DNA from 2 places in the Streptomyces sp. NPDC054863 genome. Region 1 is predicted to be linked to the other one. Evidence: riboswitches for the same ligand, from Rfam matches in the RefSeq annotation. Region 1 holds a riboswitch; the other holds the start of a gene.
The links. Region 1 has a riboswitch for glycine ahead of gcvT (glycine cleavage system aminomethyltransferase GcvT). Riboswitches for the same ligand answer to the same signal wherever they lie in the genome.

Region 1 (11,447 bases):
GAGACGTGCCGGATGACCGAGAGGTCGTGCGCGATGATCACGTACGTCAGCCCAAGCTCCTGCTGGAGGTCGTCCAGCAGGTTGACCACCTGGGCCTGGATCGACACGTCGAGCGCGGAGACCGGCTCGTCGGCCACGACCAGCTTCGGCTTGAGCGCGAGCGCACGGGCGATGCCGATGCGCTGGCGCTGGCCGCCGGAGAACTCGTGCGGATAGCGGTTGTAGTGCTCGGGGTTGAGACCCACCACCTCCAGCAGCCGCTGCACCTCGCGCTTGAGGCCGCCCTCCGGCTCGACGCCCTGCAGCTTGAACGGCGCCGAGATGATGGTGCCGACCGAGTGCCGGGGGTTCAGCGAGGAGTACGGGTCCTGGAAGATCATCTGCACATCCCGGCGCAGCGGGCGCATGCCCCGTACACCGAGGTGGGTGATGTCCTGGCCCTGGAACTCCACGGAGCCCGCGGTGGGCTCCAGGAGGCGGGTGATCAGCCGGCCCATGGTCGACTTTCCGCAGCCCGACTCGCCCACCACGCCCAGCGTTTCACCGGAGCGCACGTCGAAGGAGAGGCCGTCCACCGCCTTGACCGAAGAGGTCTGCCGCTGGAGCAGGCCCTTGCGGATCGGGAAGTGCTTCTGCAGCCCTTCGACCTTCAGCAGCACCTCCCGCCCGTCTGCCTTCGGCTCGGCCTTGCCGGAGGCGGAAGTCTCGCGCGGCGCGGGAATCGTCACGTCGTTGTCCTCGCTCACAGCTTGGGCGCAATCTCTTCGGTCCAGATCCGCTCCCGGTCCTCCTGCGACATGTGGCAGGCGGCCCAGTGCCCGTCGCTCTCCACCTGGGTGAGCTCGGGGCGGTCGGTGCGGGTGATGCCGCCCTTGGGCACATCGGCGTACGGGCAGCGCGGGTTGAAGGCGCAGCCGGACGGGATGTTGATCAGGGACGGCGGGGAGCCCTTCACCGGAATGAGGCGCTCGGTCTCGTCCCGGTCGATCCGCGGCATCGAGCCGAGGAGCCCCCAGGTGTACGGGTGGCGGGGCTCGGAGAAGACCTTCTCGGCGGAACCGCGTTCGACGCACCGGCCGCCGTACATCACCAGGATGTCGTCGGCCAGTTCGGCGACGACGCCCAGGTCGTGGGTGATGACGATGACCGACGAGCCGAACTCCTTCTGGAGGTCCCGGATCAGGTCCAGGATCTGCGCCTGGACGGTGACGTCCAGAGCGGTGGTCGGCTCGTCGGCGATGAGCAGTTCCGGGTTGTTGACCAGCGACATCGCGATCATGGCGCGCTGGCGCATCCCGCCGGAGAACTCGTGCGGGTAGGAGTCCACCCGCTTGTCAGGCTGCGGGATGCCCACCCGGTCCAGCATCTCGACCGCCCGCTTGCGCGCGGTCTTCTTGTCCACCTTGTTGTGGACGCGGTACGCCTCCACGATCTGGTGGCCGATGGTGAAGTACGGGTGCAGGGCCGACAGCGGATCCTGGAAGATCATCGCCATGTTGCGGCCCCGCAGATCGCGCACGGCGTCCGGCTCCGCGGTGAGCAGCTCCTGGCCCTTCAGCCAGATCTCACCGGAGATCTGCGCCTTGCGCTTGCCGTACTGCCCGGTGGTGTGCAGCCCCATGATGCCCATCGAGGTGACGGACTTGCCGGAGCCGGACTCGCCCACGATGCCGAGGGTCTTGCCCTTCTCCAGCGAGAAGCTGAGGCCGTCGACGGACTTGACGATTCCGTCGTCGGTCGGGAAGTGCACCTTGAGGTCGCGCACCTCAAGGAAGGACTCGGACGGCTGCCTGTCGGCGGACACGGGCTCTCCCAGCGCCGCGCCGCTCTTGCTCAGGTCGGTCATGCGAGCCTCACTCGGGGGTCGATCACGGCGTACATCAGGTCCACGACCAGGTTGGCGACGATCACCGCTGCGGAGGTGATCAGGGTGACGCCGATGATCACCGGAAGGTCGTTGGTCTTGATCGCCTGGAGCACGGCGCCGCCGAGTCCGGGAATACTGAACGTGGTCTCGGTCAGGATCGCTCCGCCGATCAGGGCGCCGACGTCCATGCCGAAGACGGTGAGGATCGGCGCCATGGTGGAACGCATGGCGTGCTTGCCGATGACCACGCGTTCACTCAGGCCCTTGGCCCGTGCGGTCCGGACGTAGTCCTCGCCCATGACTTCCATCATGGTGGCCCGGGTGAGCCGTGCGTACATCGCCGCCTGGAGGAAGGCCAGCGTGACCCAGGGCATGATCATGCCGGCGAACCAGCTGCCCGGTGAATCGGCGAAGGGCACGTACTGACCGTCCAGCCAGCCCAGGCTGTAGGTGAAGACCGACAGCGCGAGCATGCCGGTGAAGTAGATCGGCAGCGAGACGCCGGCCAGGGCGATGGCCATGGAACCGCGGTCCCACAGCGTGCCGCGCTTGAGCGCGGAGATCATGCCGGTGACGACGCCCATGACCAGCCAGAGGACGGCCGCACCGGCGACGAGGCCGAGGGTGACCGGGAGGCGGTCCTGCAGGAGCGGCCAGATCGGCTGCTCGGTGCGGAAGGAGTAGCCGAAACAGGGGGCCGGGCAGTGGATGTCGTCGCCGAAGCTGTTGTAGTCGCGACCGACGAACAGTCCTGAGATGAACTCCCAGAGCTGGACCAGGATCGGGTCGTTCAGCTTGAGCTTCTCCCCGATCGCCTTGATGGTTTCGGGGTCGGCCTGCTTGCCGATGAACATACTGGCCAGGTCGAGACCTGCCCATTTGGGGACCAGGAAGAAGATGGCGAACGTCACGAAAATGACGATCAGAAGCATCACTATGACGGCGCCAAGCCGCCTGATGAGATAAGCGAGCACTGCTCTCGGCCCGGCGGGACGGGCCGGGGAAGGCACCGGATTGCGGTACCTGCCCCGACCCGTCACGCGACGGCCCTCACCTGCCCTTCGTGCCTAGCGGCGGGTGCGCCGGCGGAGCGATCGGAAAGTCACTACTTGACGACGCCGAGCGAGGCGTAGTCGTAGTAACCGTTGTTGTTGGTGGTGGTGTAGACGTTCGTCAGGCGGCTGCTGCGCCACTTGATGTTCTTCTCGAACACGAACGGCAGGTAGACCGCGTGCTCCGAGACCATCTTGTTGACGTCGCTGTAGATCTTGGCCGCCTCTTCGGGCGTCTTGGCAGCGATGGCGTCGGCGAGACCCTTGTCGATCTTCGGGTCCTTCAGCATCGAGTAGTTGTTGTTACCGCTCTCGGTGATGTACTTCGAACCGACGAGCGGCAGCAGGAAGCCCTGGCCGGACGAGAAGTCCGGGCCCCAGCCCATGATGATGATGCCGTAGTTCTTCTTCTCGACGACCTTCGGTGCGCCGATCACGGTGTTGGACTGGGCACCGTCGTACTGGTCGATCTCGGCCTTGATGTTGACCTTGGCCAGCGAAGCCTGCATCGACTGGGCCGTGGCGACCTCGGCCGGCTTGTTGTTGCGGACCGCGATGGTGGTCGAGAAGCCTTCCGGCTTGTTGCAGAGCTTCAGCTCTTCCTTGGCCTTGGCGATGTTCGCCGCGCCGTCGTTCTCCAGGGCCCCGTACGGGTCGTACTTCGGGTCCGAACCGCTGATGATCTTCGGCAGCATGTTCGTGGCGATGTCACCACCGGCCATCGGGCCACCGCGGGCGGTCTGCAGCGACTTGTGGTCGCTGCCGTAGATCACGGCCTTGCGGCAGTGGACGTTGTCGAACGGCTTGACCGTCTGCGGGAAGACCGCGTAACGGATGTAGCCGGTGTCCGGGTTGTCGATGTTGCCCTTGTGCTTCTGGATCGCCTTGGTGCGGCCCGCCGAGCTGAGGCCGGTGCCGTTGATGTCGACGTCGTAGTCACCGTTGATGAGACGGTTGTCCATCTCGTCGGCGTTGGTGATGAAGGTGACGTCGATCTTGTCCGGGAGCGCCTTGCGGATCGGGTCCGTCTTGGCGTCCCAGTGCGGGTTGCGGCTGAGCTTGATGGACTTGTTCGGCTCGTAGGAGTCGAACTTGTACGGGCCCACCGACGCCGGCTTGAGGGCGTACTTGGACTTGGTGTCCAGGTCCGGGCGGACCGGGGTGCCGGACGGCATGGCCAGCATCTGCTCGAAGTCGACGTTGGGCGCCGGGAGCTTGAAGACGATGGTCTTGTCGTCGGGCGTCTCGATGGCCTTCAGGCCGAGCTTGTCCGGCGCCTTGTCCTCGTAGGGACCCTTGTAGGTCTTCTCCGGGTCCAGCACCTGCTGGAGGTAGAGCGGACCGCCGGAGATGACCTTGTCGGCCCAGATGCGCTCAATGCCGTACTTGACGTGCTGGGAGGTGATCGGCTTGCCGTCCTCCCACTTGATGCCGTCCTTGAGCTTGTACGTGTAGGTCTTCTTGTCCGCGGAGACCTCGGCGAGACCGCTGGCCAGGTCGGGGACCAGCTCTTCGCTCTCCTTGCCCGGTGCGGGCTTGTAGGAGATCAGCGTGCGCGTGTAGTAGCGCGCGAAGTCCCACATGAAGCCGTAGTAACCGCGCTGCGGGTCCCAGGAGTCGGCGTCCTGCGTGCCGATGAACTTGAGGGTCCCGCCCTTCTTGTCCGACGCGTTGAGGACCTTGCTGTTGGCGGCGTTGAAGCCGGGTCCCTTGCCGTCGGCGCCGTCCTTGCCGCCCTTGCTGCCGCCTCCGCCGCAGGCAGCGGTGGTCAGCAGAGCCGCGACGACGATGGCCGACGCGGCGGCCGTCTTTCGCCTGGGTGTCCTCATGGTTGTCACGATCTACTTCCTCCGTCATGGGAATCACGGTCCGTGCGATGCGCCGGACCGGAGCTCTGGGTGGGTCGTCGCATCAGCGCGTGCCCTTGGGGTCGAGGGCGTCCCTGACCCCGTCTCCGAAGAGGTTGAAGGCCATCACGGTGATGAAGATCGCGACGCCGGGGATGATCATGTACGTCGGCACGTACTCGAAGGTCGAGATGGCGTTGGACAGCATCTGTCCCCACGACGCGGTCGGCGGCTTGACCCCCACACCGAGGAAGCTGAGCGCGGCCTCCGTGAGGATGTTGGTCGGGATCATCAGCGTCATGTAGACGGTGATCGGGGCGACCAGGTTGGGCAGCAGTTCCTTGAACAGGACGTAGCCGCGCCCGGCGCCGAGACTGCGAGCCGCCTCGACGTACTCGCGCTCACGCAGTGACAGCGTCTGGCCCCTGACGATGCGGCCGATGTACGGCCAGCCGAAGAAGCCGATGACCATGATCAGGACGAGCATGCGCACGCCCGTGCCGCTGAGACCGAGGATCTCGTTGGGCAGCACCGAGACCAGCGCGATGATGAACAGGAGCTGCGGGAACGACAGCAGCATGTCCATCACACGGCTGATGACCGCGTCGATCCAGCCGCCGAAGAAGCCGGCGACGATGCCGAGCAGCGTGCCGAGCACCACGGCGACGACCGCGGCGAGGAAGCCGACCAGCAGCGAGACGCGCGCACCGTAGACGATGCGGCTGAAGACGTCACGGCCGTTGACCGGCTCGACCCCGAACAGGAAGTCCGAGTTGGCGCCACCCCAGGCACCGATCGGGTTCGAGGTCAGCGGGTCGATCATTTCCTCGTGGTACTCGTCGGGCGGATGCCCCAGCAGGTCCACGATCCACGGGGCGAAGATCGCGACGAGCACCAGGAACAGGACGACTGCGCCGCCGGCCAGGGCCAGCTTGTCGCGCTTGAGCCGGGTCCAGGCGATCTGGCGCAGCGACCGTCCTTCGACGGCCTTGGTCACGACATGTGCGGCAACGGCGGCGTCCTGCGCCGGATCCGTCCCCGCACTCGTGTCGGGCAATGGTGCCGTCATCGTGGTTGCGACCCCTCTCGGCCAGCGGTGACCGGCCCTTGCTCGCCGCTAGTGGCGGCTTGAAGCTTGTCGAACACAGGGCGAACGCCCCTTGATTCGGGGAGTCTTCAATGCGGAAGCCACACCCCGCCAGACCCCCCGGCCAAAGGATGCGCAACCGTGACGCTTTCAGGGGTGTTCCGGTATCCGGACGAGGGTTAACGAGGGGCGAACAGGGGGCAATTGGGACCAAGCTCCAGCAGTACGCCCCAACTGGCCTTCATAGCAACTAAATTGGGACAGACCATCGCCGACACGTCAACGGGCCGACCATACGGCGCGAACTCGGCGCGCGGGCAGGGGAATTGTGCCGGGGAAGGGCATTTGCTCAGGGCCGTTCAGATGCGGCCGTGCAGGTGTGCGGGCGCCTGGATGCAGCCGCGCGGGCGCCAGGATGCAGCCGCGCAGACGCAGCCGTGCAGACGTGTCCGCGCAGACGCAGCCGTGCAGACGTGTCCGCGCAGACGCAGATGTGCAGACGCAGACGTGCAGGCGCAGACGTGCAGGCGCAGCCGTGTCAGTACGCGCGCGACGGCGGGTAGCCGTATCCCGGCGCACCGGTCGGCGCGGGCGCGTGCGCGTCGCGGTCGTAGAACGGCCGGGCATTGGCGCGCAGCCACATGCCGACCGGGTCGTGCTCGTCGGTCATCGCGACCGTGGACACCGGCAGCCCGTCGGGGACGACACCGATGGACTGCTGCATCATCGCCCGCACCGCCTCGACCGACTGCCGGCTCGTGTCGTACAGGTCGAGACCGATGGCGAGGTACGGAGCACCCAGCGCCGGCTGCACCCAGGCGCGGCTGAGCGCCCGGACGGCCGGGGTGCGGTGGGCGTTCTGGGACAGCTGGGCGTAGAACTGCGGGATTTCCAGGGCGGGTTCGGACATCCGCAGCGGGCCTGCGGGCATCCGGTCCAGACCGGTGGCGATGCGCCGCAGGTCGAGCCAGGGGATGCCGACGCCGCCGCCGGGGGCGTGCGGGTTCAGCCAGATGCCCCAGCGGTCGGGGTAGAGGGCGCGGGCCAGGTCGACGCCGGTGCCCACTTCGTACGCCCGGTTCCAGCCGCTCGCGGCGAGCTCCTGCGCGGAGGTGACGCACGGCGCGTAGCCGAAGCCGTCGACCTCCATGTTCCCGTACTGGGCGTCGGGGGATCCGGCGGTGCCGTGCCACAGCAGCATCCACAGCCGGCCGTCCGAGAGGGCGTGCAGCAGCGCCTCGTACGCGTCGAACCGCCCGGGCGTCACCTGGCGCAGCATGTGCTCGACCTGTCCGGCCGCCGCGGTGCCTGACGCGCTCACCCTGGGTCCCGCCCCTCTTCGATCCACCGAGTCCACCGTGTCGACCAATCCGCCCCCGTGTGGCGAGGTCATCAAACCAGCTTAAGCGGCACTGGTGACACCGCGTCGGTGTCGGTTTCGACAGTCTCCCCGAAGGACCGGGGTTCCGTGTTCCCGTGTGCTGATCCCAGGCGATTCCGGGCGGATCCCGGTGCCCTGTGAACGGTTCCCGGTGCTCCCCCGGGCGGATCTCAGTGTTCGCGTTGGTAGAAGGGCCGTGCCCGCTCCAGCATCCAGACGGCCACCGGGTCCTGCTGCGCCATGTCGAGCAGCAGCAGGTGCACCGGCCACGGCACCGACTCGCGGCCGAGCGCCCGGCCGAGCGCGTCCATCGGCGCGTTGCGGTCGGCGCCCTCCCAGGACGACAGCTGTACGCCGACGAACAGGACGGGGTCTTCGCCCTCGATGCTGGCCAGCGCGCGGCGGGCGGTGACGACCACGCCGCTCTGCTGGAACTCGCCCGCGGCGGCGGCGAGGAAGTCGACCGGCTCCTCCTGCCAGTCCGGCTCGAACAGCCGCACCCGGCCGCCGGTCGCGGGCCCGTCCAGCGGCGTGCGCCCGGTCCTGCACAGTTCGGCGACGGCGGGCGGCGGCAGCGGTGCGCCGACGTTGCCGCCCGGGTTCACGACGATGCCCAGCTGCGGCGGCAGCCCGCGCGCGAACTCCACGGCGGGCGCGACGGCGAACGCCATGTGGCCGCCCACGCACTGCAGGAACTGCTGTTCGGAGCTGAAGACGGGGACGTACGCCTGTCCGTCGATCTCCGTGGTGGGCAGGTCGAGCGGTCCCCGGTCGGGGCCGCCGCCGTTCGGCAGCGGGATCCACAGGGGGCTGCGGCCGATCGTCTCGACGAGACGGGCGCCGGCGGCGGGGCTGCCGAGCGAGGCGGCCAGCACCTCTTCGAGCTCGTTCCCCGGCCAGCCGCTGCCGTGTCCCGGATCCACGCCGGGGCCGGGGGCCTGACCCGCACCGTGGCCTTCTCCCGGACCCACGCCGGGGCCGGGGACCTGGCCCACGCCGTGGCCGGGGACCTGGCCCACACCGTGGCCTTCTCCCGGACCCACGCCGGGCCCGGGGACTTGGCCCACGCCCGGGCCCACGCCGTGGCCGGAGGCCTGGCCCATGCCCGGACCCATGCCTTCCGCGTCGTACTGCCCCGTCGTCTCCGGAATGTCCACGGACTGCTCCTTCTCGCTGCTCCCGCCCTGCGCAACGACCCTATCGCCGGGCCCGTCCCCGGACGGCAAGGGCCCGTACACCGGCCCCAGCCCACCCACCTCGGGCCCCATCCCGCTCACCCGGCCCCAGCCCTGCTCGCCCCGGCCCCAAGCCCGCTCCCCCGAGCCCAGAGCCCGCTCACTCCAGGCCGAGCCCGCTCACTCCAGGCCGAGCCCGCTCACTCCAGGCCCAGCCCGCTCACTCCAGGCCCAGCCCCTCACCCCGCACTCAGCCCGCCTCGAAGCCGATCTCCCGCAGCGCCCCCGCCGCCTCCCGGTCCAGGAGCACCGCCGATGCGCACCCGGCGGGCAGCCGCTCGCCCTCGGCGTCACGGACCAGCGTGCCGACGGCCCGCCGGTGCCGTGCGAAGGCGTAACCGGAGACTCCCCGTCCGCGCTCGCGCTGGCCGTCCCTGGCCACCTCGGGCGTCACGTCGAGCAGGACCAGCCGCAGCCCGCGTCCGCGTCTGCGCGCCTCGCGCGCCAGCCAGCGCCGCACCCACGCCTGCGTACCGCAGTCGTGCACGACCACGCTCTCGCCCGAGCGCAGCGCCTGCCGCAGCCCGGCGTAGTGGGCGATCCGCACCAGCGGGCGGTAGAGGGCGTACGGCAGTGCGCGCGGCATTCTCAGGTCCCAGCGCTCCCGCACGTCCTGCGAATCGATGGTGCGGACCCCCGCCACCGCCTTGCGGATCAGGGTGGACTTCCCGCTGCCCGGCAGCCCGGACACGACCACCACGTCCCCCGCGGCGAACGTCAGCAGGCGCGGACTCCTCCCGGCCCGCTCCCGCAGATCGCGCACGACCGGCACGGGCCCCACCGCCCTCACGCCCGCCGTCACCCCCGGACCTGGCTTCGCCGCCACGCCTGCCGTAGCGGCACATGCACTGGACTGCTGCAACGTCCTCACCCCTCCCCCTGTGGGTACGACTCACCCTTGCCCAAGAAGTGTAAAGAAAAGGTAATGCGGGACAAGCGATTTGCCGACCGGAGGGGGCGTGCAATGATGTGCGCGCCAGGCAGCCCCTGCGCACACCCAACTTCACAACGGCCGTATGAATCCGCGCGGGAGAGTCCGGGACACCAGTGCCCCGGACGCCGAAGGAGCAAGCTCCTCCCTTGAATCTCTCAGGCCCCGTACCGCGCGGGCGAGGCAGATCTGAAAAGCGGGTCACCCCCTGTCACGGGCGGTGACCCCACCCAAGGTGCAAGCCGGTCGCAGTTGCCCCGGCGAACCTCTCAGGTTCCGATGACAGATGGGGAGGACAGTCCTCGTCGTCATGCCCTGGGAGTCTTCAGTCATGAGCACCGCACCCCGTCTCACTGCCCTCGATGCCCTGCACCGCTCGCTCGGTGCGACCATGACCGACTTCGCGGGCTGGGACATGCCGCTGCGGTACGCCTCCGAGCGCGACGAGCACAACGCCGTACGCACCAGGGCCGGCCTCTTCGACCTCTCCCACATGGGCGAGATCACGGTGACCGGCCCGCAGGCCGTCGACCTCCTCAACTTCGCCCTCGTCGGCAACATCGGCACCGTCGGCCTCGGCCGCGCCCGGTACACGATGATCTGCCAGGAGGACGGCGGCATCGTCGACGACCTGATCGTCTACCGCCTGGGCGAGACCGAGTACATGGTGGTCGCCAACGCCGGCAACGCCCAGGTCGTCCTGGACGCCCTCGTCACCCGCTCCGAGGGCTTCGACGCCGTCGTACGCGACGACCGCGACGCGTACGCGCTGATCGCCGTGCAGGGCCCCGAGTCCCCCGGCATCCTCAAGTCCGTCACGGACGCCGACCTCGACGGCCTGAAGTACTACGCGGGCCTGCCCGGCACCGTCGCCGGTGTCCCGGCACTGATCGCCCGTACCGGCTACACCGGCGAGGACGGCTTCGAGCTCTTCGTCGAGCCGATCCACGCGGAGGCGCTGTGGCAGGCACTGACCGAGGCGGGCGCGGGCGTCGGCCTCATCCCGTGCGGCCTGTCCTGCCGCGACACGCTCCGCCTGGAGGCGGGCATGCCGCTGTACGGCAACGAGCTGACGACGAAGCTCACCCCCTTCGACGCCGGTCTCGGCCGGGTCGTCAAGTTCGAGAAGGAAGGCGACTTCGTCGGGCGTACGTCCCTGGAGGCAGCCGCCGCGCGCGCCGAGAGCGCCCCGCCGCGCAAGCTCGTCGGCCTGATCGCCGAGGGCCGCCGGGTCCCGCGCTCCGGCTACCAGGTCGTCCACGAGGGCAAGGTCGTGGGCGAGGTGACCTCCGGTGCCCCGTCCCCCACCCTCGGCAGGCCGATCGCGATGGCGTACGTCGACGCGGCCCTCGCCGCGCCCGGCACGGCGGGCGTCGGCGTCGACATCCGCGGCAGCCACGAGCCGTACGAAGTCGTCGCCCTGCCGTTCTACAAGCGCCAGAAGTGACGCTCCACAAGCACCACAGGTGAGGCTCCACACGCACCAGAAGTGACGAACGCCGCATCCTCAGGGGCGTACCCCCGTCTCATCTGTCAAGACCCCGTTCCTCAGCACTCCCCCGCATCCAGGAGAATTCAGCCATGAGCAACCCCCAGCAGCTGCGTTACAGCAAGGAGCACGAGTGGCTCGCGACGTCCGAGGACGGCGTCGCGACGGTCGGCATCACGGAGTTCGCGGCCAACGCACTCGGTGACGTCGTCTTCGCCCAGCTCCCCGAGGTCGGCGACACGGTCACCGCGGGCGAGACCTGTGGCGAGCTGGAGTCGACGAAGTCCGTCAGCGACCTGTACGCCCCGGTGACCGGTGAGGTCGTCGAGGCCAACCAGGCCGTCGTGGAGGACCCGTCGCTGGTGAACTCCGCTCCCTTCGAGGGCGGCTGGCTGTTCAAGGTGCGCATCACGGAAGAGCCGTCCGACCTGCTCTCCGCCGAGGAGTACTCCGCACTCTCCGGCAGCTGAAGCGCTCCGGCACCTGAAGCGCCCCGGCCACTGAAACGCAGCGGCCTCTGAAACGCTCCGGCAACTTCAATCGCCTGAACCCCCTAGG
Region 2 (9,749 bases), on a different contig from region 1:
TTTCAAGGACGTGCTCGAAGCGGTCGGCCAGGAGCTCACCGAAGTGCGGATCACCGATCTGCGGGACGGGGTCTTCTACGCCGAGCTGGTCTTCGCCAGCGGGGTGGAGGTCAGTGCGCGGCCGTCCGACGCGATAGCGCTGGCGCTGCGCACCGGGACGCCGATCTACGGCAGTGACGGGGTGTTGGACGACGCGGGGATCGCCATTCCGGACGAGCAGGAGGACGAGGTGGAGAAGTTCCGCGAGTTCCTCGACCAGATCTCGCCGGAGGACTTCGGCACCAACAGCCAGTGAGCTGCTGCCGGCCGTGAGCTGCGGCCGGTGAGCCGCGCTCCCCGGCCGGGCCCGCCGTTTCCCGGAGGATTTCAGCGCATTCGAGAAGTCTTTCCCCGATGAGAGGCACGGGAAACCACTCTCAGGGTGATTATCACTCGGCGTGCCGAGTGTGGCGATCGTTGACGCACCCCGGGTGACTGCCTACCGTCGACAAGGCAGGTCAAGGACGGAGGTCGGCGTGAGAATCAGCGGCGACGGTACGGCGACGGGCGGGCCGTATCCGCTCGGCAGTTCGGCCGACCCCACAGCAAGTCAGCACACCCTCGCGGCGGCACAGGCCGCTACCGGGGTGACCGAGACGGTTGGGTACCGGGGGCCCACCGCATGCGCGGCGGCCGGTATCACGTACCGGCAATTGGACTACTGGGCGCGCACCGGGCTCGTGGAGCCGAGTGTGCGGCCCGCCTACGGGTCCGGGACGCAACGGCTCTACAGCTTTCGTGACGTCGTTGTCCTCAAGATCGTCAAGCGGTTCCTGGACACCGGTGTCGCGCTCCAGAACATCCGCGCCGCCGTGCAGCACCTCCGGGAGCGAGGCTTCCAGGATCTGGAGCGGATGACGCTCATGAGCGACGGGGCGACCGTCTACGAGTGTGTCTCGCCGGACGAGGTCGTCAGCCTGTTGCAGGGCGGCCAGGGGATCTTCGGGATCGCCGTGGGCGTGGTGTGGCGGGACGTGGAGGCGGCTTTGTCGCAGCTGCACGGGGAGCGCGTCGACACGGGCGAGACGCTGGTCGGGAACAATCCGGGGGACGAGTTGGCGCGCCGGCGGAACCGGGCCGGCTGACGCCCTTCGGCCGATTGTCAGTGGCGTAGGGCAGCATCGGTGGTGTGAGGATCGCGCCGACCATTCTGCATCTCGACATGGATGCCTTCTTCGCCGCCGCAGAGCAGGCGGCGAAACCCAGCCTGCGCGGGAAACCGGTGGTCGTGGGCGGGCTGGGGCCCCGTGGGGTGGTCGCCACCGCTTCGTACGAGGCGAGACGCTTCGGGGTGCATTCGGCGATGCCGATGGCGCAGGCTCGCAGGCTCGCGCCGAACGCCGCCTACCTGGTGCCGCGCTTCTCGCTCTACCGGACGGTGAGCGAGCAGGTGATGGAGTTGCTGGGGCAGCTGTCGCCCCTCGTGGAGCCGCTCAGCATGGACGAGGCGTTCGTGGACCTGGAGGCGGGCGGGACGGCCGCCGACACCGAGTCCGCGCGGGAGGTCGGCGAGCGGCTGCGGGAGCGGATCAGGGAGGTCACCGGGCTGAGCGGGTCGGTGGGGCTCGCGGGCTCCAAAATGCTGGCCAAGATCGCGTCCGAGCAGGCCAAGCCGGACGGGCTGGTGCTGATAGCCCCGGGGACCGAGCGGGAGCTGCTCGCGCCCATGTCCGTGCGGATCCTGCCCGGGGTGGGACCCGCGACGGGGGATCACCTGCGGCGGGCCGGGATGACGACGGTGGCCGACCTCGCGGCGGCGGGCGAGGACGAGCTCGTACGGCTGCTGGGGAGGGCGCACGGGGCGTCGCTGTACCGGATGGCCCGGGGGATCGACGACCGGCCCGTGGTGGCGGAGCGGGACGCGAAGTCGGTGTCGGTCGAGGACACCTTTGACGTGGATCTGCACGACCGGGTGCGGGTGCGGTCCGAGGTGGAGCGCCTGGCGGAGCGGTGTGTGCAGCGGCTGCGGGCTGCGGGACGGTCGGGGCGGACCGTGGTGCTCAAGGTGCGGAGGTTCGACTTCTCGACGCTGACGCGGTCGGAGACGCTGCGAGGGCCGACGGACGACACCGGGGTCGTGCGGGAGGCGGCTGCACGGCTGCTGGAGGGTGTGGACACGACGGGTGGGGTGCGGCTGCTGGGCGTGGGGGTGACGGGGCTGGCGGACTTTACCCAGGAGGACCTTTTTGCGCAGGCGGCGCAGGCCGCGCAGGTTGCGCGGGAGTCGGGGGAGGGCGGGGAAATGGCGGCTGGGGTTGATGCGGGGGAGGGGGATTTGGGGCGTACCGGGTTGGCGGATTCTGCGGGGGAGGGTGTTGAGGAGGCAGGGGCGGAGGGGGAGAGGGCCGGGGGTGAGGCCGGGGGCGACGGGGGTGAGCCGGTTGCTGAGCGGCGGTGGCATGCGGGGCACGACGTGCGGCATGCGGAGTACGGCGCGGGGTGGGTGCAGGGCAGCGGGGTGGGGCGGGTGACGGTGCGGTTCGAGGAGCCGGGGTCGCCGGGTCCGGGGCGAGTGCGGACCTTCCGGGTGGACGATCCGGAGTTGGAGGTGGCGGAGCCGTTGCCGTTGGTGGGGGTGCCGGGGGACATGGGGCCTTAAGGAGGTGGGTGGGGCAGCCTGGGCCTTCGGCGGCGGAGGGCGATGGAGGGGCTGGGCGTCGGCGCGGGTGGGGAGCGTCGTGCGGGTGCGGGTGCGGGTGCGGGTGCGGGTGCGGGTGCGGGTGCGGGTGGTGGGGTGTGCGGGGGTGTGGGGGTGGGCGTGATGCGTGCGGGGGGTGGTGGGTCTGTGGTGCGGGTGGGGCGGGTGTGATGCGTGCGCGGTGCGGTGGGGGTGGTGGGTCTGTGGTGCGGGTGGGGCGATCGGGGTGTGGTCGGACCTGGATGAGCTGAAGGCGTACTGGCAGTGCGGTGCGGGTGGGGCGGGGGTGATGCGTGCGTGGTGCGGTGGGGTAGTGGTGATGGGGGGATGGGGCCGTGGGGTGGGGGTGGGTCTGTTCGGAGTGAGGGTGCAGGTGGGTCCGCCGGGTCCGTGAGCTCCCGCCATGCTCTCGGTTTCGGTTGAGGGGGCGGTCCCGTCAGGCTCTCGACCCCGTGCGGGTGGGGGAGATCGGGCTTGTCCCAGGTGGAACGCATGCCCGCAGCGTGGGGGTGCCGTGGGGGTGGCGGTCAGGATTCTCCGTTGGCCAGGGTGCCGAAGTCTTTGTCGGGGGTGGTGGGGGGCGGGGAGTTGAGGCCGTAGTGGTGGTAGAGCTGGAGTTCTTGTTCGGGGGAGAGGTGGCGGCCTACGCCGAAGTCCGGGGCGTCTCTGATCAGGGACTTTTCGAAGGGGATGCGAAGGGTGTTGCCCACGAGGCTGCTGGGTTCCAGGGGGACGAAGGCGTCGCGGGTGAAGAGACCGGTGCGGACGGCTGCCCACTCCGGGATGCCCGTGGCGTCGTCCAGGTAGACCTCGTCCACCGTTCCGATCTTGGTGCCGTTGCGGTCGAATGCTTTGCGGCCGATCAGGCTGCGCGGATCGATGTCGGTCTGCACGGTCGGTCCCTTCAACTGGTCGCAACTGCTGTGTGAACCCCGTAAAACATACGAAAGAGCAGAATTGAGAGCCTGGCCACTCGAGGGATTGCGGCGGGAGTGCGCTGGTAGGCTGGCCGATGGCTGCTGACCCTGTGCGGGAGAGTCCTCCGAGGTGGATTTCGGAGGCGCCGAAGGAGCAACTCCTCCCCGGAATCTCTCAGGCCCCTGTACCGCACGGACGAGGTCACTCTGGAAAGCAGGGCGGGTGGCGGGCACGGCACAGGCCGGTGCGTGATCCTTCCTCACCGACGGTGAAAGTCGGAGCTCCGTACGTGGTGCTCCGGTGAAGCTCTCAGGTTGAGATGACAGAGGGGGAGGCCGTCCGGGTACCCGTGCCGTGGTGCCCCTCGCAGGTCGTGTCAGACCAGGAGGCCTTCCGCAGATGACCGCCAACCGTCGTATTGCGCTCGCAGAGCTTGAGCGTGGAATCCCCTTTGAGCAGCGTCATATCGGACCTGATGGTGAAGCGCAGGCCAAGATGCTCGCGCAGGTCGGGTACGGGTCGCTGGACGAGCTGACCGCCGCTGCGGTGCCTGACGCGATCAAGAACGCCGAGGCGCTGGGCCTGCCGGACGCGCGGACCGAGGCCGAGGTGCTGGCCGAGCTGCGCATGCTCGCCGACCGCAACCAGGTGCTGGCCCCGATGATCGGTCTCGGGTACTACGGGACGTTCACTCCGCCCGTCATCCTGCGGAACGTGATGGAGAACCCGGCCTGGTACACGGCTTACACGCCCTACCAGCCGGAGATCTCGCAGGGCCGCCTTGAAGCGCTGCTCAACTTCCAGACCATGGTGGCCGAGCTGACCGGGCTGCCGACGTCGGGCGCTTCGCTGCTCGACGAGGGCACCGCGGCGGCCGAGGCCATGTCGCTGGCGCGGCGGGTCGGCAAGGTCAAGAAGGGAGTGTTCCTCGTCGATGCGGAAACGCTTCCGCAGACCATTGCCGTGATTCAGACACGGGCCGAGCCGACGGGTGTGGAGGTTGTCGTCGCCGACCTCGCGGGAGGAATCCCGGCCGAGCTCGCCGAGCGCGGTGTGTTCGGTCTGCTGCTGCAGTACCCGGGCGCCTCCGGTGTCGTACGGGACATCAAGCCGGTCATCGACCAGGCGCACGAGCTGGGCGCCATCGTCACCGTCGCCGCGGATCTGCTGGCGCTGACGCTGCTGACCTCGCCGGGTGAGCTGGGCGCCGACATCGCCGTCGGTACGACGCAGCGATTCGGTGTGCCGATGGGCTTCGGCGGACCGCACGCCGGGTTCATGGCCGTACGCGAGAAGTTCGCGCGCAGCCTGCCGGGGCGGCTCGTGGGCGTGTCCGTGGACGCGGACGGAAACAAGGCGTACCGGCTGGCGCTCCAGACGCGTGAGCAGCACATCCGCCGCGAGAAGGCGACCAGCAACATCTGTACGGCGCAGGTGCTGCTGGCCGTCATGGCCGGGATGTACGCCGTCTACCACGGCCCCGAGGGGCTCAAGGGGATCGCGCGGCGGACGCACCGCTACGCGTCGATCCTCGCCGAGGGGCTGCGGGCCGGTGGCGTCGAGGTCGTGCACGGGGAGTACTTCGACACGCTGACCGTACGAGTGCCGGGCAAGGCCGCCGAGGTCGTCGCCGCCGCGCGGGACCACGGGGTCAATGTGCGGCTGGTGGACGCAGACCTGGTGTCCGTGGCGTGCGACGAGACCACTGCTCGGGCCCAAGTGACCGCGGTCTGGGCCGCGTTCGGGGTCCAGGGCGACATCGAGGCGCTGGACGCGGCGGTCGGCGAGGCGCTGCCCGAGGCCCTGCTGCGCACCGACGACTTCCTGACCCACCCGGTCTTCCACCAGCACCGCTCCGAGACGGCCATGCTGCGCTACCTGCGCAGGCTCGCCGACCGCGACTACGCGCTGGACCGCGGCATGATCCCGCTCGGCTCCTGCACCATGAAGCTGAACGCGACGACCGAGATGGAGCCGGTGACCTGGCCGGAGTTCGCCCAGATCCACCCCTTCGCGCCGATCGAGCAGGCCGCCGGCTATCTGACGCTCATCCGTGAGCTGGAGGAGCGGCTCGCCGAGGTCACCGGGTACGACGCGGTGTCCATCCAGCCCAACGCCGGTTCGCAGGGTGAGCTGGCCGGGCTGCTCGCCGTACGGGCGTACCACCGGGCCAACGGCGACGAGCAGCGCACCGTGTGCCTGATTCCGTCGTCCGCGCACGGCACGAACGCCGCGAGCGCGGTCATGGCCGGGATGAAGGTCGTCGTGGTGAAGACCGCGGACGACGGCGAGGTCGACGTCGAGGACCTGCGGGCCAAGATCGAGCAGTACCGGGACGAGCTGTCGGTGCTGATGATCACCTACCCGTCCACGCACGGCGTCTTCGAGGAGCACGTCGCCGACATCTGCGCGACCGTGCACGAGGCCGGCGGTCAGGTGTACGTCGACGGCGCCAACCTCAACGCGCTGGTGGGCCTCGCCAAGCCGGGCAAGTTCGGCGGCGACGTCAGCCACTTGAACCTGCACAAGACCTTCTGCATCCCGCACGGCGGTGGCGGTCCCGGCGTCGGCCCGGTCGGTGTGCGCGCGCACCTCGCGCCGTACCTCCCGAACCACCCGCTCCAGCCGTCGGCAGGACCGGAGACGGGCGTCGGCCCGATCTCGGCCGCACCGTGGGGCTCGGCCGGCATCCTGCCGATCTCCTGGGCGTACGTACGGCTCATGGGTGGCGAGGGCCTGAAGCGGGCCACACAGGTGGCGGTGCTCGCCGCGAACTACATCGCGAAGCGTCTTGAGCCGCACTTCCCGGTCCTCTACACCGGTCCGAACGGCCTCGTCGCGCACGAGTGCATCGTGGACCTGCGCCCGCTGTCGAAGGCGACGGGTGTGAGTGTGGACGACATCGCCAAGCGCCTCATCGACTACGGCTTCCACGCGCCGACCATGTCGTTCCCGGTCGCAGGGACGCTGATGATCGAGCCGACGGAGAGCGAGAACCTCTTCGAGCTGGACCGGTTCTGCGACACGATGATCGCGATCCGCGGCGAGATCGAGAAGGTCGCGGCGGGCGAATGGCCGGCCGACGACAACCCCCTGGCGAACGCCCCGCACACCGCTGCCGCGCTCGGTGGCGAGTGGACGCACGCGTACAGCCGTGAGGAGGCAGTCTTCCCGGCCGGGGTCTCGGCGGCCGACAAGTACTGGCCGCCGGTGCGCCGGATCGACGGTGCCTTCGGTGACCGCAACCTGGTCTGCTCCTGCCCGCCGATGGAGGAGTACGACAACTGACGGGTGCCGCCCGGCGGTTGACATGCGTGGGGGCCGGTTCGGAGTGGAAGCTCCGGGCCGGCCCCTTCGTCGTACGTCATTCTGCGTGGTGCGTGTGGCGGCTGTCTCAGCCTCTGCGCGGATCGCCTAGGCAGCGGTGGCCACGTCCAGCGGGCGGTGCGGTGCGATGATCTGCCCGTTCGGCAGCAGCTCGCCGGTGTCCTCGAAGAGGAGGACGCCGTTGCACAGCAGGCTCCAGCCCTGCTCCGGGTGGTTCGCCGTCGGACGGGCGGCCTCCCGGTCGGCTGATTCGGCGGTCGGGCAGGATGGCTGGTGCTGGCACATGGATGGGTTCTTTCGCTGCGTGGTGGTGGTGAAGGTGTCACTGCGGCTTGAATCGGTGTTCATGGCCGCCCCCGTATCAGTTGGTCCGGTTCCAGTGTTGCCCTACGGGCGTCGATCCGCAGGGATTTCACGGCAGCACTACTCACTGATTGAGGACGCATCACCCGTGCGGACGGTTCAGCTCAACTGCCCCCTCTCTTCGGGTGGTTCGGGGTGACCCGGGCGGGCTAGTCCGGATGGGTCACATGGGCACGGCGGCGCCCCGCGCCTCCGTGCGGGGAGGGCGGGGCGTCCGTACGGAGGACGGTCAGGCGGGCTGGCCGAGGAGCGGGACCGAGGGGACCGGGTTCAGTCGCAGGGTGAGGAGGGGCAGCAGGTCGGCGGCCTTGCAGGGGTGGTGCGGGGCGATGCCGGGAGGGGCGGGGGCCAGCGGCACCAGGATGTCGGACGGGGCAGGGGCGCCGGTGGAGGCGTCGGCGGTGGGGTCGCCGTGCAGCCACAGGGTCAGCATGTACAGGGCGGGAATGGACAGCAGGCGCGGTTGGTAGGCCGCGGCCATGCCCTCGGCCTGGCGCAGCGCGCGCTCGGTGGAGCTCAGGTAGGGGCCCTCGCAGAAGTGGGAGAAGGTCCAGCCGTCGGGGGTGAGCACGGTGTCGGCCGCGGCCACCGCCCGGTCGCCGTTGCGGATCAGGAACCGCCACCCGGTGAGGCGGGTACGGGGCGGCCGGGCGCCTCCGGTGATCTGGTCCAGGACGTGGACGGGGAGGGGGAGTTCGGGAGTGAGCGGCCCCTGGAGGGAACGGAGGGCCGGGGTGCGGGCTTCGGCGACGGCGGTGGGGGAGCCGAGTGCCGCGAGAACGCTGCGCAGGGCGGGCGCGGGAGCCGGGGGTACGTGCAGCGGCATGGTGGGTCGCCTCTCGCTCTGGGAGACATGGTGAAGCCTGGGCGGTGCGGACGGCGCTGTCAGCGGTGCGGGGCCGGAGGGGGCCTGGGGCGATGGCCTGGCGTCAACTCTCCGCCTCGTTCGCGGAGTTTATACGACACGTGTTCACACGGTGTTTCGTCTAGTCGTCGTAGATATGGCCCGCAAGGCAGTATTCGGCCCTGTGGAGAGGGCATTCAGTGAGGGAAAGGTCCCGATTCGGGGCGCGAAATGCAGGGCGCTTCCAGGGCATTTTCGACAGAGGTGGTCGGCTGGAACTCATCGGCATTTTTGACCACTTCCGCGCGGCTGGTAAATGCGCCCTGCACCATGCCCGCGGAATGTGCCCGCCGGAATTCGCACCGAGGGTACTGCGTACCGGTCGCGTGCGGGGCGTTATGGATCAGTCCGCCGGGGCATCATCGACCGTGAACCACAGGACGCAGTGGTCGTTGCCGCGGGCTGCCCCGGCTGAGGAAGGACGCTCCGATGGGTGAGAAGGTCGTGGCAAACGGATTCGACCTGGTTGACCGGCAGAAATACCGGCACAAGCTCCACGAGTGTCTGGCGGGGCTCGCGAGGCTCCTGGACGAGAAGAAGTTCGACCGGCCGAAGAATCTCATGGGGCTGGAGATCGAATTGAATCTCGCAGGGCCAGACGGGCTGCCGAAGATGATGAATGCGGAGGTGCTGGAGCGCATTGCGAGCCGGGATTTCCAGACCGAGCTCGGGATGTTCAACCTGGAGGTCAACATTGTTCCGCACCGGTTGGGCGGGCGCGTTCTCGATCAATTGGCGGAAGAACTGCGGACCGGTCTGGGCTATGCCCACCGGAAGGCCGCCGAGGTCGACGCGGGAATCGTGATGATCGGCATCCTGCCCACGCTGGGGCAGGGCGACCTGGTCCACGCGAACCTCTCGGACGTGGACCGCTACGAGCTGCTGAACGAGCAGATCGTGGCGGCCAGGGGTGAGCCCTTCCAGCTCGACATCGAGGGTGTCGAGCGCTTGACCTGCAACTTCGAGTCGATCGTGCCCGAATCGGCCTGTACGTCCGTGCAGTTGCACCTCCAGGTGACCCCGGGACGCTTCGCCGACGTGTGGAACGCGGCGCAGGCGGTCGCCGGGGTGCAGATCGCCGTGGGAGCCAACGCGCCCTTCCTGTTCGGGCACGAGCTGTGGCGGGAGTCGAGGCCGCCGCTGTTCACCCAGGCGACGGACACCCGGTCGCCGGAACTGATCGCGCAGGGGGTGCGGCCGCGGACCTGGTTCGGCGAGAAGTGGGTGGACTCGGCGTACGAACTCTTCGAGGAGAACCTGCGCTACTTCCCGGCCCTGCTGCCTCTCTGCGACGAGGAGGAGCCGCTGCGGGTGCTGGACGAGGGCGGGGTGCCGCAGCTCAAGGAGCTGGTGCTGCACAACGGGACCGTGTACCGGTGGAACCGGCCGGTGTACGGGATCGCCGACGGCGTGCCGCACCTGAGGGTGGAGAACCGGGTGTTGCCGGCGGGGCCGACCGTGACCGACGTGATCGCGAACGCGGCCTTCTACTACGGGCTGGTGCGGGCGCTCGCCGAGGACGCAAGGCCGGTGTGGCGGCGGATGGCGTTCGCGGACGCG

Region 2: another riboswitch for glycine. It lies ahead of gcvP (aminomethyl-transferring glycine dehydrogenase); the one in region 1 lies ahead of gcvT (glycine cleavage system aminomethyltransferase GcvT).

Annotation. Positions count from the first base shown of each region.
Region 1 covers NZ_JBSGZD010000102.1:2,938-14,384, reverse strand. The annotation lists gene ACWGIG_RS19570 (ABC transporter ATP-binding protein) at 1-722, opposite strand, end outside; gene ACWGIG_RS19565 (ABC transporter ATP-binding protein) at 743-1,846, opposite strand; gene ACWGIG_RS19560 (ABC transporter permease) at 1,843-2,841, opposite strand; gene ACWGIG_RS19555 (ABC transporter substrate-binding protein) at 2,973-4,757, opposite strand; gene ACWGIG_RS19550 (ABC transporter permease) at 4,831-5,835, opposite strand; gene ACWGIG_RS19545 (enhanced serine sensitivity protein SseB C-terminal domain-containing protein) at 6,392-7,174, opposite strand; gene ACWGIG_RS19540 (enhanced serine sensitivity protein SseB) at 7,405-8,157, opposite strand; gene ACWGIG_RS19535 (AAA family ATPase) at 8,660-9,340, opposite strand; glycine riboswitch at 9,487-9,583, shown strand; glycine riboswitch at 9,584-9,696, shown strand; gene gcvT (glycine cleavage system aminomethyltransferase GcvT) at 9,732-10,847, shown strand; gene gcvH (glycine cleavage system protein GcvH) at 10,982-11,359, shown strand.
Region 2 covers NZ_JBSGZD010000251.1:1,270-11,018, reverse strand. The annotation lists gene ACWGIG_RS30545 (bifunctional nuclease family protein) at 1-295, shown strand, start outside; gene ACWGIG_RS30540 (MerR family transcriptional regulator) at 516-1,124, shown strand; gene ACWGIG_RS30535 (DNA polymerase IV) at 1,169-2,638, shown strand; gene ACWGIG_RS30530 (PRC-barrel domain-containing protein) at 3,205-3,570, opposite strand; glycine riboswitch at 3,698-3,795, shown strand; gene gcvP (aminomethyl-transferring glycine dehydrogenase) at 3,995-6,883, shown strand; gene ACWGIG_RS30520 (DUF5999 family protein) at 7,010-7,207, opposite strand; gene ACWGIG_RS30515 (hypothetical protein) at 7,515-8,111, opposite strand; gene ACWGIG_RS30510 (glutamate--cysteine ligase) at 8,619-9,749, shown strand, end outside.